DNA from 3 places in the Shewanella sp. NKUCC05_KAH genome. Region 3 is predicted to be linked to each of the others. Evidence: predicted binding sites of a transcription regulator. Region 3 holds the regulator's gene; each other region holds the start of a gene.
What was found. The regulator LexA, encoded in region 3, represses DNA repair genes until DNA is damaged. The targets are predictions, from matches to a motif close to TACTGTATNNNNATACAGTA.
Positions count from the first base shown of each region.

Region 1 (3,961 bases), on a different contig from region 3:
TACGTATGATGTTCTCGGCAGCGACACCAATTTTTTTATTCCAGATTTCAAAGGCTTCATCATCTGTCTGATAAATAGTGACGCACAGACGTTCCTTAGGCAGCTTTAACGTTTCAGTTAAAAAAGTCCAACCCAAACGAATCGCTTCTTCTTTGAAATAATCTCCAAAACTGAAGTTACCTAGCATTTCGAAAAAGGTGTGATGACGTGCAGTGTAGCCAACGTTATCCAAATCGTTATGTTTACCACCAGCGCGTACACAACGTTGAGCAGTGGTCGCACGCGTATAATTGCGTTTGTCCATGCCAAGAAACACGTCCTTGAACTGGTTCATGCCTGCATTGGTAAATAAAAGTGTGGGATCGTTGCCTGGCACTAATGAACTACTGTCCACAACTTGATGACCATTGCTGCGGAAAAATTCGAGGAAAGCGCTTCTGAGCTCTGCTGTAGTTTGATACATGAAATCATCCTGAATTGGGTAAGCATTACCAGCTACGCCTTAGGCTAGCCGTATTTCTATTTGCCCAGCATTATAAGCAGACTAAGGAAGGACGACCAGTCTTGATTGGTGATATACACATCAGGAATTTAATATTTTAGCGTGAATCGCCCACACCAGAGTCACTAGAAGCAAAACGACAGGATAAAGCACAAATAAAGACGGCGTAAGTTTATCGCGGCACGGACAATATTTAAGCAAGTGAGTCTAATGTGGAGTACGAAATGGACAAGACCCATTGATGATATTTAGATGAGCTTTTACAGTCTTAGCTTCAAATTTAATAATCTTCATCGAGATCATTGGGATCTGAATCTAGTGCGTAAGTGATTTGATCGTAGCTAAAGCCTTGACCCATTAAAAAACGCACTCGTTTGGCCTTTTCCTTTGCGATGAGATCCCGAGCTTTAGAGCCCTTCACTTCTGTCACACGGGGAATGCCGTATTTTTTGGTGGCTTTATCTTTTGCTAGCTCAAACCAGTCACAATCACAATTAACCAAAGCGGCTTCAATACAGTCTTTAGATAAGCCTTTCTGTGCGATTGCTTGGCGGATGCGTATTGCACCGTGGCCTCGACTGATGTGGCTTCGCACCAACAGTTCGGCATAACGAGCATCATTAATAAAACCGGAGGATTCGCAAGCATCGAGTACAGGTTCGATATCGTTAAGTTCGAAACCTTTTTCGAGCAATTTATCGCGGATTTGTAAACGGGAATAATCGCGGCGCGCTAACAGCGCGACCGCAATTTGATGGGCTGACTGACTCAGAATACTTCGCCTGTCTCTAAATCAATATTGTCCTCAGTACTATCATCAGCTTTGGCAGCCAAGGCACTCGGATTACTCAAAAGCAACTCACGTAGCGTCTTGTCAATTTCAGCAGCAATAGCTGGGTTTTCAGTCAGATATTTGCCAGCATTAGCACGACCTTGGCCGATTTTATCGCCTTTATAGCTGTACCAAGCGCCCGCTTTTTCAATCAACTTATGGGCTACGCCTAAGTCTACTAACTCACCAGTACGGTTAATACCTTGGCCATAAAGGATTTGGAACTCAGCTTGCTTAAACGGCGCTGCAACCTTGTTTTTCACCACTTTAACGCGAGTTTCGTTACCGACCACTTCATCGCCGTCTTTAATGGCACCAGTGCGGCGAATGTCTAGGCGAACAGAAGCATAAAACTTCAGCGCATTACCACCGGTTGTAGTTTCTGGGTTACCGAACATCACACCAATCTTCATCCGAATTTGGTTGATGAAGATAAGTAAGGTGTTAGATTGCTTTAAGTTACCCGCAAGTTTACGCATAGCTTGGCTCATCATACGCGCCGCTAGGCCCATGTGAGAATCACCAATTTCGCCTTCGATTTCAGCTTTAGGCGTTAATGCCGCCACTGAGTCAACTACGATAACGTCAACAGCACCTGAGCGAGTTAAAGCATCACAAATCTCAAGCGCTTGCTCGCCGGTATCCGGTTGCGAACACAGCAGGTTATCAATATCTACGCCCAATTTTTTAGCATAAATAGGGTCTAGTGCATGCTCTGCATCGATAAAGGCACAGGTTTTGCCTTCACGTTGCGCTGCCGCAATCACTTCTAAAGTCAGTGTTGTTTTACCTGATGATTCAGGACCATAGATCTCAACGATACGACCCATTGGCAAACCGCCAGCACCTAAAGCAACGTCCAGAGACAGAGAACCGGTAGAAATGGTCTCAACATCCATAGAGCGATCTTCGCCCAGCTTCATGATGGAGCCTTTACCAAATTGTTTCTCAATTTGGATCAATACCGCAGCAAGTGCTTTCTCTTTATTTGGATCGACCTTCATTCCTGTTCCCTCATCAAGACAAGCATTAAGCTGTCAAAAGTGATATTCAATTTACAAACGGGTAATTCAAAAAGCCGTGCTTTTTGTCTTAATTCTGCTGACTAGTATACTGTACAATCATACAGTATCAAGACCTGTGACTGAATTATTTTTAGCTGATAGGATTTTTAATATGGCCAAGGTTTTAGCGAATATCAAATCAGATAATAGCTCCCTTTGATCAATATCCATCGTTAAGGGCTCAATTTTCGCTAAATTATTGCTAAGATTGGCGCAACAAATTTTGCGTGGTCTTTTTAGCTGAAAATTGTACAGCAGTCTTCCGCTTCCATAGCGCTTAATCACCCTTAACCACACAAACTGTATCGCCTTTAGGCAGTCACAACGGACGATAACGATTTAATGAATGTAATTGATACCGATGATTTAGAAAAACATACTCCTATGATGCGTCAGTACTTGACGATGAAAGCAGAACATCACGATATGTTGCTGTTTTATCGCATGGGTGACTTCTACGAGTTGTTTTATGACGATGCTAAACGCGCTTCTGAGCTGTTAGGCATTTCACTCACTGCGCGCGGTAAAAGTGGTGGCGATCCTATTCCGATGGCGGGGCTTCCTTACCATGCTGTGGAAGGCTATCTTGCAAAATTAGTTCAAATTGGTCAATCAGTTGCGATTTGCGAACAGATTGGCGATCCCGCGACATCTAAAGGGCCGGTAGAACGTAAAGTGGTGCGAATTGTCACGCCAGGCACCTTAACCGACGAAGCGTTGCTGCAGGAACGCCAAGACAATCTGTTAGCCGCGGTTTATCAAGGTAAAGTCGGTTTTGGTTATGCCACATTAGATGTTTCATCCGGACGTTTTGTGATTGCAGAGCTCGACACCCGAGAGTCATTAGAAGCGGAATTGCAACGCACTAATCCCGTTGAAATTCTCTACAGTGAAGACTTTGGTGAACTTGGACTACTTAACGGTTTTAAAGGCAAACGCCGTCGCCCCGAGTGGGAATTTGATTACGATACGAGTATCAAGTTACTACTGGCCCAGTTTGGCACGAAAGACTTGCATGGTTTTGGTATCGCAGATGCACGTTTATCACTGCAGGCTGCGGGTTGCTTGATGCAATATGTCAAAGACACACAGCGCACGGCACTGCCCCATATCAATGCCATTATCCGCTTCAATCAAACCGATAGCATAGTGCTTGATGCGGCAACGCGCCGAAATTTAGAACTCACTCAAAACCTTGCCGGTGGCCGCGATAATACCTTAGCGGCAGTATTGGATAATACGGCAACGCCTATGGGCAGCCGTATGTTACAACGCTGGATCCATCAGCCTCTGCGAGATCCTAAGCAAATCAAGGCGCGCCAACAGGCGGTGACTGAACTCCTCGATACCGCAGCCCACGAAGGTTTGCATGAGCAGTTAAAGGCACTTGGCGATATCGAACGTATCATGGCAAGGTTAGCCCTGCGTACTGCCCGTCCAAGGGACTTTGCACGTTTACGTCAAGCACTGGGCTTATTGCCTGAATTACAACTGAGTTTAAGTACACTGAGCGCGCCGCACACGACTCAATTGCGTCAACACTTAGGTGAGTTCCCCGCTGAG
Region 1 is NZ_JAHKQZ010000010.1:75,427-79,387, forward strand. Features, by position in the region: gene alaS (alanine--tRNA ligase) at 1-463, opposite strand, end outside; gene KO533_RS10815 (regulatory protein RecX) at 783-1,196, opposite strand; gene recA (recombinase RecA) at 1,271-2,338, opposite strand; gene mutS (DNA mismatch repair protein MutS) at 2,741-3,961, shown strand, end outside.
Region 1: the regulator LexA is predicted to act here: its motif matches at 2,446-2,465, upstream of recA (recombinase RecA).

Region 2 (3,961 bases), on a different contig from region 3:
TCGCCTCTGTTCGCCAATCCATTCTGGCAATAATACTTTAAGTTTTCCCTCTTTAATCTGCTGTTTTACAAATAGTTCAGGACCATACAAGATCCCACCATGGCCTAAGGTCGCCTGAATCGCTCCGTGTAAATCCGTGAGGGTGAGCTTAGTCGGGCCATTAAAATAAAAAGACTCGCCGCTTGGATGCTTTAAATGCCAATTAAACAGCGGCCAGACTTTTATCAGTTGATGGGCTTCAAGATCATCGGGATGCTCAAGTTTAGGTGCCTGAGCCAAGTATTCTGGCGTGGCAAACAGGCAATAGTCGAGCTCGCCTAAGGTACTCGACACCCAAGAAGAATCAGGCTGAGCCCCGCCAACAATCGCCACATCTATGCCTTTGTCGATCAAATCGACTAACTCATTGCTCTGGGAAATGTGTAAACGGATATCGGGATACAGGCGGCCAAATTCATTCAATGCTTGAATAAACACGATGGAAATAATCGAAATCGGTGCGGCGATGCGCAGGGTACCCTCGGGTTTATCGCTGCCTAACCCACTCAGCTCATCGAATTGAGCAACCACACTCTGATAGCGTTGAAAGAGCGCCAGTCCTTCCTCCGTCAATCGTAACTTGCGGGTGCTGCGCATAAAAAGCTGTTTATCGAGCTTCTCTTCCAACTTCGCTAACTTGCGGCTCACTGTGGCAATGGGCATATCAAGCTCCTTCGCCGCCTGCGAAAAACTGCCCGCATTGACTAAATGCACAAAAAGATAGACAAGTTGTAGTTCAGCGCCTAAATCATCACTCATTGCATATCCTAATTTCACATATTGGGTATTGACGTTAAAACGCTAAATTCACTAAGTGATTGTGTTTTAAACATTGAATTATTCACTTATACGACCATAGCGCAATAGCCTTAGATTGAAATGGTATGTTATTTTGTGGCGAGTTTTACTGCGCTGGCGCTAAATCTGGCTCTAAAGTGACATAAAAAGAATCAAGTGCTGTAACTCTGCCCACCAAAAATCATAGCGACAGTAAAATGACGACGGTGGGCGAGTTTATTCAAATTTAATCGTAAGGATGAGTGAGGGAAATGACCATTTTAACCCCTCTGTTTGCCGTCTTCGGGATCATGTTGCTCGGCACACTAGTGCAAAAACTAAAACTCTTGCCCGTCGATACGGATCAAGTGCTGAACCAATATGTCTACTACATTGCGTTCCCCGCGATCATGCTTATCGCCCTCGCGCAGCAACCGATTGGCGAGATTTTGCAATGGGGATTTATTGCGGGCTACAGCACAGCTATGGTGATCACTTATCTTGTCTGCCTTGGATTCTCGCTGATTGCTAACCCTAAACAGCATGCAGTTGCCGCCATTCGAGCCCTCAATGCCACCTTTGGTAATACGGCATTTATTGGTATTCCACTGCTCATCATCCTCTTTCCGCAGCAACAAAGTGCCTTAGTCGCCGCCGCGATTGCCAGCTTATTATCCGTGCTGATGTTTGCCGTCGCCTTAGTCTCGATGGAACTGGCCACTAACACCCAAAGACAACACCACGCCTTAATCATAATGGCAATGGCGGTCGGTAAAAACCCTATCGTTATTGGTAGCTTAATTGGCGTCGGCATTTCGGCGCTAGAGATAAAACTGCCGTCAGGGCTAGCGCTAATGATCCAGCAAATAGGCAATACCTCAAGCCCCTGCGCCCTATTTGCTATCGGCATGGTACTCGCCAAAGCGATGCGCTACCAGAAAGATAGCAGCGTATTTAGCCCCAAGAATTTTATCGAACTGAGCCTTATCAACCTCTTCAAGCTGGCTATCCAACCGGCACTCGTCTACTTTATGCTTAACCGTTTTGGCGTAAGTGGTGACTACCTGATCATGGGCGTGATCTTGAGCGCACTGCCCACCGCGGCTAGCGTGTACTTACTCGCCCAGCGTTATAACACTCAGGCTTCAACCAGTGCTCAAGGCATTCTATTTGGCACCTTAGTCACTTTCTTCAGTTTACCTATCTTAGAAAGCTTAGTAAGAACCTATGCATAATCAGTTAATTAAAAATATTTACTGCCACTAATGCCGATTATTTACCCAAGCCACTTTACTGTATATAAAATCAGTATATACTGTTTATCAACACAGTGGTTTGGTATGTTTTTCGACAGGAATTCACTATGCTTTGCCAACTCAGCATTAATAACTTCGCTATCGTCCGTTTTTTAGAACTGGATTTTCGCCCCGGTATGACCAGCATCACAGGTGAAACCGGTGCGGGTAAATCGATTGCCATCGATGCGCTAGGCCTATGCCTAGGCAATCGCGCCGATGCCAGCAGTGTTCGTCCCGGAGCCAATAAAACCGAGGTCAGCGCCCGCTTTTCCTTGGATGATATTCCACTGGCAAAACGTTGGTTAGAAGATAACGATCTTGAACTCGATGATGAGTGCATTCTACGTCGGACTATTGGTAGCGATGGCCGTTCACGCGCCTACATCAATGGTAATCCAGTGCCGCTGACGCAGCTAAAATTACTGGGTCAGTTGCTTATTGGTATTCACGGCCAACATGCCCACCATGCAATGTTAAAAAGTGAACATCAACTCACCCTGCTCGACAGTTATGCCAACCACAGATTGCTTATCGATACGGTTGCCGCTAGCTTTCAACGCTGCAAGCAAATTGAGGCCGATCTAAAGCAACTCGAAGCCTCCCAGCATGAACGTATTGCCCGTAAGCAATTAGTACAATATCAAGTAGAAGAACTCGATGAGTTTGATCTTAAAGTTGATGAGTTCGATGAAATTGAGCAAGAGCACAAACGCTTAGCCAATGGCACTGAGTTGATTGACACCTGTCAAGCGAGCTTAGATATACTCACTGAAGGCGAAGAAAACAACATAGAGTCGTTGCTTAATCGAGTCGTTTCCCTCGCCGAAGATCTGCAAAGCTACGATCCTGCATTAAGCAATATCAACACTATGCTCAATGATGCCTTAATCCAAGTACAAGAAAGCGCAGGCGAATTACAGCACTATTTGAGTAAGCTTGAACTCGATCCAACCCACTTTGCCTATTTAGAAGAACGGCTATCAAAAGCCATGCAACTGGCGCGTAAGCACCATGTCAGCCCGAATAAACTGGCCGAGCATCATTTAGCATTAAAGGCTGAGCTGAGCACCTTAGACAGTGATGAAAGTAAACTTGAAGAAATTCAGCTTCAAGTCGAGGCAAGTAGAGCCGCTTATCTTAGCAATGCGCAAAAGCTCAGCCAAAGCCGTGCCCGCTATGCTAAAGAACTCGACAAACTGGTGACTCAGTCAATCCACGAACTGAATATGCCTAAGGGTAAATTTACGATCGAAGTCAATTTCCACCCCGAGCAAATGTCAGCCAATGGCAGTGACAATATCGAATTTATGGTAACAACTAACCCTGGCCAACCTTTGCAACCGATTTCGAAAGTCGCGTCTGGCGGTGAGCTTTCACGCATAGGATTAGGGATCCAAGTGATTACCGCGAAGAAAGTTGCCACACCGACATTAATTTTCGATGAGGTGGATGTCGGGATTTCCGGCCCCACCGCCGCAGTGGTGGGCCGCATGTTACGCAGCTTAGGGGAATCGACCCAAGTACTGTGCGTGACTCACTTGCCGCAAGTTGCGGGCAATGGTCATCAACACATGTTTGTCGATAAATTTAATAAGGCAGGCAGTACTGAGACCACAATGAAATCGCTCGATCGTGAGCAGCGTATCCAAGAGCTTGCAAGACTGTTAGGTGGCGATACTATCACCAGCAATACCCTCGCGAACGCAAGGGAACTGCTGCAATAGTAGTATGGATCAGATAACGAATGAGGTCGCTAAATGCTTGAATCTACACACTCTATATCACAAGCTAAGGGGCTATATCAAAAACTAAGGGTTAGTGTTGACCATGCTAACTAACATGCCGGG
Region 2 is NZ_JAHKQZ010000010.1:114,711-118,671, forward strand. Features, by position in the region: gene lldR (LysR family transcriptional regulator LldR) at 1-798, opposite strand, end outside; gene KO533_RS10955 (AEC family transporter) at 1,089-2,051, shown strand; gene recN (DNA repair protein RecN) at 2,180-3,838, shown strand.
Region 2: the regulator LexA is predicted to act here: its motif matches at 2,130-2,149, upstream of recN (DNA repair protein RecN).

Region 3 (3,961 bases):
GCTGGTCAAAGTCACCGAACTCGCCGCTGCGGCATCATTGATACGCGTCATCACCCGATTAGCCAGCACGTTTACCGCTGGCGTTAACCAACTTGGTTTCTGCTCGGGATCATCGGCCAACTCAGCACGCCAGTTTGGCGCACGCTCATTTAAGAAATTTTGCAGGGTAATAGGCTCGCCAAAATTCACATAACCTTGGCCAAAATTACCTAATTTGCGAATGGCACCGAACACCTGCCACACAGATTCTTTTTTCTTTTTCTTACCGCTTAACTCTTTATGGTAAGTCGCCACTTCCATCACATGGTCATAGCCTAAATACACAGGCACAAGTGTGACAGGACGTTCAATACCGCGCAGTACGCTGTTCATCGTCATGGCGATCATGCCAGTTTTCGGCGCCAACAGACGGCCAGTACGTGAACGGCCGCCTTCGGAGAAGTATTCCACCGAATAACCTTTAGCAAACAGCTGGTCTAAATACTCACGAAATACTGCGGTGTATAGCTTGTTGCCATTAAAACTACGGCGGATAAAGAAGGCACCACCGCGACGGAACATAGGTCCCGCGGGCCAGAAATTGAGGTTAATGCCGGCAGCAATGTGCGGCGGAACCATGCCTTGATAATACAAAATATACGATAACAGCAGGTAATCCATGTGGCTGCGATGGCAAGGCACATAAACAATCTCGTGGCCATCGTGGTGTAACTGCCGAACTTGCTCGGCGCCTTTAATGTTGATCCCGCTGTAAAGCTTGTTCCACAGCCAAGTTAAAAAACGCTCGGCAATACGCACTAAACTGTCTGAGTAATCGGCAGCGATTTCATCGAGATACTCAATAGCCGTCTCGCGCGCTTGGGTCTCAGAAATCTTTTTACTAGCGGCCTCTTCTTGAATCGCTTTGCGCAGCGACTCAGATTTGAGTAACGAATGAAACAGTGCTTGGCGGTTTGGCAGCACAGGCCCTGTCATTACCTTACGTTGACGACGGAAATGCACGCGTGCAACCCGTGCTAACTTATGGGCAATCCCCATGTCGGTGCCATGTTCGTCAGCCATGTAACGCAGGGATACGGCATTCGAAAACTGCACGAAGTTATGTCGACCTAAGAACAAAATCATCAAGCACTTGCGCAGCCAAGTCGGGTTTTCCCGCTCAAATACGGCCGCCTTCATAGTGTCGTCTTCTTTCCCTGGCGTTCGACCCCAATACAAGCTCACGGGCACAAGTTGAATATCCAATTCAGGACGTTCCTTATGCACGGCTAACAAACGCATAAAGCATTCGAGGAAAGGCTCATTACCAGCACGTTCGCCAAACAGTGGCTTACGTCCTTGAAGACAGACAACCCGAGGCGCAGTCACACCATTAGCCACTAGAGGCTCATAAGGGCTTGGTAAGCCTAACTTAGCCGTTATTTCGCTCAAAGCAGCGATGTCACTGAGGGATTCTGTTTTCATCACATAAACAAGGGGTCTGGAAGCATCCAGATTCAGATCGGCAAAGGGATCCTGAGGCACCACAATAGTGTGCACTAAGTGTTTTTGGATCCAACGTAATGATTTCAACCAAAGAGAGTCGTGTTTAGGCATTATTCTTATGCAATTAAGTGCGTTTACTAGCCCGATAGAATACCAGACTATGGGTAATATTCGCTAATTCTCTCCAACATAGCTAAAAAGTGGTTAATACTTGCGCTGCAAACAATACTGTATATACTAACAGTAACTGTATAGAAAAACAGGAAACACCATGAGACCTTTGACGCCACGCCAAGCTGAAATTTTAGAGCTAATTAAACGAAATATTGCCGATACTGGCATGCCACCCACTCGGGCAGAAATCGCAACCCGTTTAGGTTTTAAGAGCGCCAATGCGGCTGAAGAACACCTTAAAGCGTTGGCGAAAAAGGGCTGCATTGAGATCATGCCTGGCACATCTCGGGGCATTCGTCTGCCTGCGGAAATCGAAGATTTGACTGAAACAGGTTTACCGCTCATCGGCCAAGTGGCCGCGGGTGAACCTATCCTCGCCCAAGAACATGTTGAACAGTACTACCAAGTCGACCCAAGCATGTTCCATCCCGCCGCCGATTTTTTACTGCGAGTAAAGGGCGACAGCATGAAAAATATCGGCATTCTCGAAGGTGATTTGCTGGCAGTTCATAAAGTAGAACAAGCTAGGAATGGTCAAGTGGTTGTCGCTAGAGTCGATGACGATGTCACTGTTAAACGTTTCGAAAAAAAAGGTAATGTAGTCTATCTACATGCCGAAAATGAAGATTACTCCCCGATTAAAGTGGATTTAGGCTTCCAAAGTTTAACAATTGAAGGACTCGCCGTCGGTGTGATCCGTAATGGAGATTGGCTATGAATAAACTACTTGGCAATGCCCCCCGCCATCCGGGCCTGTGGCTCGATGAAGTCCGTGATGCCGACTATGACTGGCACCATGCGCCCATCGCCTGCATGCCAACCAAGACTCAAGGTCGCCAAGAATTAATTCATCTGAGTGCACAACTCGCTCAGTTAAGCCAACAGGGCCGTTGGTTAGTGCTCATCAACCCTCCAAGTATTGGCTACAAGCAAATGCTCGCCAGCGCAGGTGTGCGTATGGATAGAGTTTTGCTGGTACATGCTAAAGATGAAGTTGAAACCCTGTGGGCGATGGAAAAAGCCCTGACAAGTGGTACGTCCAGTGCAGTCATTACTTGGACTCAATCATTGGATGCACGGGATAATCGACGCCTACAAATCGTGGCTAAAAGTGCCCGAGCTATGGGCATAGTGCTTGAAGACGTAAACAGTCACTTACATGCAGACGTACGTATTGAGCAAGGCAATCTCTTCGGTCAGCAATCTTTTTTTAGCGCTGTACACTAAATATTCATTTAATTTTTTACCTTGAAAGCCGCCTCACCTATGAATGTGAGGCTTTTTTTGGCAATTTTTCAGATAATTAGATAAATAAGTGATCTTGATCAATATTTAAACAGCAAGTATGGTTGGTTAAGCTGGTGATGATATATCACCTTCCGTGGTCAATGAATCGAGTATTTATCGAACTCGAAGCGCCACTAAAAATAGAGAACAGATTTATTTCAGCAGTATGTGCCAGCGTGGCTAATTACCAGCAGTAACAATACTTGATTAAAAGTAACAGCCGCCAACGCACGTTGAAGTCAAAAAAGCTTTTTTGGGAACTGAAGAGTTTGCATAGAGTTGAGACTTACTGTGTTGCTCTTCTTTGTAGTTGCTATTCGCAATTGGCAGAGGAGAAGTCTTGTGAAGCAATTGTTGTATTGTTTACTCGTGGTGCTTTTCGCACCACCGTTGACCGCCGCGGACATGCGGTTCAACATGACCCCTGGCGTGACCGAGATCAGTGGCAAGGTTTATCACTTGCACATGACCATCTTGTATATCTGCTGCGCAATAGGCCTAGTGGTCTTTGGCGTCATGATTTACGCCATGATCAACCACAGAAAATCCAAAGGCGCTGTCGCGTCCCACTTTCACGAAAGCACTAAAGTTGAAATCGCTTGGACGATTCTGCCATTTATCATTTTGATCTTAATGGCGATTCCAGCGACAAAAACTTTAATCGCAATGGAAGATCCCAGCAACGCCGATCTCACCGTAAAAGTCACGGGTTCCCAATGGAAATGGCATTACAGCTATTTCGATCAAGATATTGATTTTTATAGCATACTGACAACACCCAGAGCACAAATCGAAGGCACCGAAACCAAGGGTGAAAACTATCTATTGGAAGTCGATAAACCGCTCGTTCTACCAATAAACCGCAAAATCCGCTTTCTGATGACTTCAGAGGATGTCATCCATTCTTGGTGGGTACCCGCCTTTGCCATTAAGAAAGATGCCAACCCTGGATTTATCAATGAGGCTTGGACTCGCATCGACAAACCCGGCATTTACCGCGGTCAATGCGCCGAAC
Region 3 is NZ_JAHKQZ010000032.1:2,226-6,186, forward strand. Features, by position in the region: gene plsB (glycerol-3-phosphate 1-O-acyltransferase PlsB) at 1-1,596, opposite strand, end outside; gene lexA (transcriptional repressor LexA) at 1,757-2,377, shown strand; gene KO533_RS21375 (SulA-like leucine-rich domain-containing protein) at 2,374-2,886, shown strand; gene coxB (cytochrome c oxidase subunit II) at 3,289-3,961, shown strand, end outside.